DNA from 2 places in the Stenotrophomonas sp. 169 genome. Region 1 is predicted to be linked to the other one. Evidence: riboswitches for the same ligand, from Rfam matches in the RefSeq annotation. Region 1 holds a riboswitch; the other holds the start of a gene.
What was found. Region 1 has a riboswitch for cobalamin ahead of metE (5-methyltetrahydropteroyltriglutamate--homocysteine S-methyltransferase). Riboswitches for the same ligand answer to the same signal wherever they lie in the genome.

Region 1 (2,197 bases):
CCTCCACCGGCAGCGACGTGGCCAGGGCCAGGTTGTCGTCCAGCGCCCCGAAGTAGGTAGCCAGCAGGAGCTTGGGTCGCGCTGCCGCGTTCGCACCCAGCACCGCATACGCGCGCTCGAACGCCCCCTGTGCCGCCGCATCCAGGTCCTGCACCAGCAGCGGTTCGTCCAGCTGCACCCAATCGGCACCCGCTGCCTTCAGGTGCGCCAGCAGGTCCACATAGGCCGGCAGCAGTGCGTCCAGCAGGTCCAGCGCGGAAGACCCATCGGTCGTCTTGGCCAGTAGCAGGAAACTCACCGGCCCCAGCACGACCGGGCGGGTGTGGATGCCCAGTGCCTTGGCCTCGCGGAATTCGCTCAGCGGCTTGTCACCGCGCAGGGCGAACGCCTGCCCGGCCTGCAGTTCCGGTACCAGGTAGTGGTAGTTGGTGTCGAACCACTTGGTCATCTCCAGCGCGTGCAGGTCGATGCCATCGCGCTGCAGGCCGCGGGCCATCGCGAAATACGCGGCCAGCGGCTCACGTTCGGCAAGTGCGCGGTAGCGCGTGGGAATGGCGTCGAACAGGAAGGCGGTATCCAGCACCTGGTCGTACAGGCTGAAGTCATTGCTCGGCGGCACGTCGACACCTGCGTCGACCTGCAGTTGCCAGTGGCGTGCGCGCAGTGTGGCGGCGCTGGCCTGCAGGGTGGCGGTGTCATCCTCGCCACTCCAGTGGCGTTCGAGAGCCCGCTTCAATTCGCGCTTGGCGCCGATGCGGGGAAAACCCAGGTTGGTAACGATAGTCATTGCAGCGTGTCCTCATTGCATGTCGGCATTGAGGAACGAAGGAACCGCAGGACGTCGCGCGCCGTTGCCGGCCTACGCCCATCCTGCCAGCGACCTTCGCCCCCGCGGGCGAACCGGATGCCGTGGACAGGTGCACGTGCCGACGCATCCCGCAGGCGGCGGGACGGCATGGGCCCGGGCAACCTCCCCGCGGAGATTCCAGGTCAGATCGGGGGACGGTCGTGTCCCCCGGCCGGGGCCGGTATTCGGGCTGTTGGACACGGGCGTTACCGCCCACCTAGTGTCCGCCGCTTCCCAGGCGTTGGCCCAGTGCTGTTGGCGGAGGTCGTTTCCATTCACCGCTGCGGGGCAGCTCCGGAATGCGTGCACAGGGCACGGTCACCGGATTCCCGTTTAAATCCATCCCTTCATCCGAATGAAGCGATGGATACCTTCGGCGACCACACGTTAGGCCGAAGCGGCTGCGCGGTCAAGCGCCGTTTCGGTCACCCTGCATCCAAAGTGCCGCCTGCGCCGTATATGCCCATGAGCCCCCTGCGGACCCACGCCATGCGCGCCTCTTTCGCCCCGTTCCTGTTGCTGACCGCCTTCATGCCCCTTGCCGCGGGTGCGGCCCTGACCCGCGTGGAGGGCGTAGCGGTGTCGCCCAAAGAGGGGCGTCCGCTCTACCGCGAGACCCACTACCTGCAGGACGTGGACGGGCGGCAGGCGCGATTGGTGCTGTATCGCTGCACCGACGGGCGGGCCTTCGCGCGCAAATGGATGCCGCCCGCCACCGATGCGCAGGCGCCGGATTTCGACTTCGTCGACGGGCGCGACGGACGCCGCGAGTCGGTGCAGCGGCAAGGGAGCAAGCGGGTAGTCAGCATCCGCTCCGCTACCGCCGCGGCCGAACAGGGCAAGGCGCTTGAGATGCCGGCCGGGGGGGTGATTGATGCCGGATTCGACGCCGCCGTGCGTGCGCACTGGTCAACGCTGCTGAAGGGCGACACCGTGTCCTTGCCGTTCCTGCTCACCAGCCGCCAGCGCTGGGTGCCGGTCACGCTGCGCCGCGTCGCCGCCATCGACTGGCAGGGGCAACCGGCCGAAAAGCTGCAGATGCAGCTCGATGCCTGGTTCGGCTTTGCGGTGCCCGCCGTGAGCCTTGTCTATGCCCGTGAGGGTCGCCGCCTGCTGGAGTTCGAAGGCACCGGCAACGTGCGCGATGCCAACGGGGCGTGGCCGCAGGTCCGCGTACGCTTCAAGGATCCGCCGCAGGCCACCGATGACAACGCGCTTGCACAGGCGCGCGCGCAGCCCCTGGTGGCCTCATGCACGGGCTGACGGGCTTGCGATATGCGTCACGAGCAACGAGGATGCAGGTCTATCCCAGTGTGATGCGGAGCCTGCGATGCCCCAGCTGGACGCCCA
Region 2 (2,197 bases), 260 kb from region 1:
ATTCCGCCGAGCGTGGCTCGGCGCTACAACGACCGCATCACGGCTGTTGCAGCTCCAGCAGCTCGCCCCACAGCCCGCCGTCGCCCCGCTCCACCCGCAGCCGCAGCCGCGTGCCGTGGTCGATACGCAACGCCCAGCACAGGGCCACCGGCAACCCACATACCTGTGACAGCACCATCCGCAGCGGACCGCCGTGGCTGACGATCAGCGTTGGCGCCGCATCGTCGGCTTCCTCTGCATCGAACAACCGATCCAGCGCGCGCGCGATCCGTCGCTCGAAGTGTCCCCAGCTTTCGCCGTTCGGCGGTGGAAACGCGTGCGGATCACGATGAAAGCCCAGCAGTGCCTGCTCGGGCAGCGTGTCGATGGCCACACCATCCCAGTCGCCGAAGTCCAGCTCTTCCCACTCCGCGTCCGGCTGCACCTCCAGCCCTCGCGGCACGGCCAGCGCCACGGCGGTGTGTAGTGCACGCAGGCGGGGCGAGCAGATCACACGCTCCCATTCGTGCAGGTCATAGGCGGCACACAGACCGTCATGCGCACCAGCCAACAACGGTGGATCGGTGCGTCCGTCCAGGTGGGTATCGCGTCCGGTACTGGCATGGCGCACCAGGTCCAGGATCATCGCCCGCCCCCGGTGTGCCTGTCGTGCATCAGCGGGCGCACGCCCAGGCGTTCGAACAGGGGAACAACACAACACGGCATCGACGTCATCGGCAGATCTGGAACGAAACAGAGTCCATTCTAGTGCACCGGCCGCATCGCCCTGCATTGCCGCGTGTGATCGCTTAGACTGCGCGCACTTCAAGGTGACCTGCGGCGCAAGCTGGCAGGTTGAAACGGGAAGCCGGTGACACATCGTGAGATGCCACTCCGGCGCTGCCCCCGCAACGGTAAGCGCGTCACAAGCGGACATCACGCCACTGTGCCCAGCATGGGAAGGCGTCCGCCCGGTGGGTTCCCACCGACGGCAAGCCCGGAGACCGGCCAGGAAGCACCAGGTTGCGATGCGGTGGGCATCGGCGACGGCCATCGCGAGCATTCGCGGTGCGCATCGCCCAGCCCCACGTGCTGCAGCTCCCTTTATGTCCGCGCGGGCGTGCGCGGCAGCCGGAGTTCCCTCATGTCAGTGCAGTCCCGAATCCTTTCCCTGGCCGTGCTTGCCGCACTGCCGGGCGTTGCCCACGCGCAGAACGCAGCGACCGCGCTCGACGAAGTGCTGGTCACCGCCACGCGCACACCGATCGCGCTGACCGACAGCCTCAACCCGGCGCAGGTGATCGACCGCGCCGCAATCGAATCCAGCCAGGCGACCTCGCTGCAGGACCTGCTGCGCGGCCGCGCCGGCATCAACCTGACCAACACCGGCGGGCTCGGCAAGCAGACCTCGCTGTTCCTGCGCGGCACCAACTCGTCGCACACCGTAGTGCTGGTGGACGGCGTGCGTATCAATACCGCCGACTTCGGCCTGGCCATGCTGCAGGACCTGCCGCTGGCGCAGATAGAGCGCGTGGAGATCGTGCGCGGGCCGCAGTCCAGCCTGTATGGCGCGGATGCCATTGGCGGCGTCGTGCAGATATTCACCCGCCGCAACACAGGCGGATTCGCACCGCGCCTGGAGCTGGGCGGCGGCAGCAACGGACTTCGCCAGGCCAGCGGTGGTATCGGCGGGGGAACGGAACGGGGCTGGTTCGGCATCGATATCGCCTACCAGCACAGCGATGGCATCGATGCCTGCCGGGGCTCGGCGGCCACCTTCCAAGGCTGCGGCGCGGATGAGCCAGACCGCGACGGCTACCGCAACCTGTCCAAAAGCGCGCGCGGCGGCTACCACGTCAACGACCAGTGGACCGTAGAGGGCAGCGCGTTGCGCGCCGAAGCGGAGAACCACTACGACGGCTATTACAACTATTCCGAGACCCTGCAGCAGGTACTGGCTGGCAAGGTCCGCTATGCCCCCTCTGAGCGATTGACCGTGACCGCCAACATCGGCCGCAGCGACAACGAGTCCGACAACAGCGGCCCGTTCGATGCGTTCGGCCGTGCACAGACACAGCGTGACAGTGCCTCGGTGCAGGCTGACATCGGCCTTGCCGACGGTCAGCTGCTGAGCGGCGGCGTGGATTGGAGCGATGACAGTCTGGACGGCAGCAGCGCTGGTTATCTGGTCGACAGCCGTGACAACACCGGCGTGTTC

Region 2: linked by a shared signal. The riboswitch ahead of btuB (TonB-dependent vitamin B12 receptor) and the one ahead of metE (5-methyltetrahydropteroyltriglutamate--homocysteine S-methyltransferase) in region 1 are both predicted to bind cobalamin.

Annotation. Positions count from the first base shown of each region.
Region 1 covers NZ_CP061204.1:290,875-293,071, forward strand. The annotation lists gene metE (5-methyltetrahydropteroyltriglutamate--homocysteine S-methyltransferase) at 1-787, opposite strand, end outside; cobalamin riboswitch at 1,006-1,237, opposite strand; gene ICJ04_RS01130 (hypothetical protein) at 1,313-2,110, shown strand; gene ICJ04_RS01135 (sigma-70 family RNA polymerase sigma factor) at 2,178-2,197, shown strand, end outside.
Region 2 covers NZ_CP061204.1:546,059-548,255, reverse strand. The annotation lists gene ICJ04_RS02325 (histidine phosphatase family protein) at 38-625, opposite strand; cobalamin riboswitch at 791-1,007, shown strand; gene btuB (TonB-dependent vitamin B12 receptor) at 1,124-2,197, shown strand, end outside.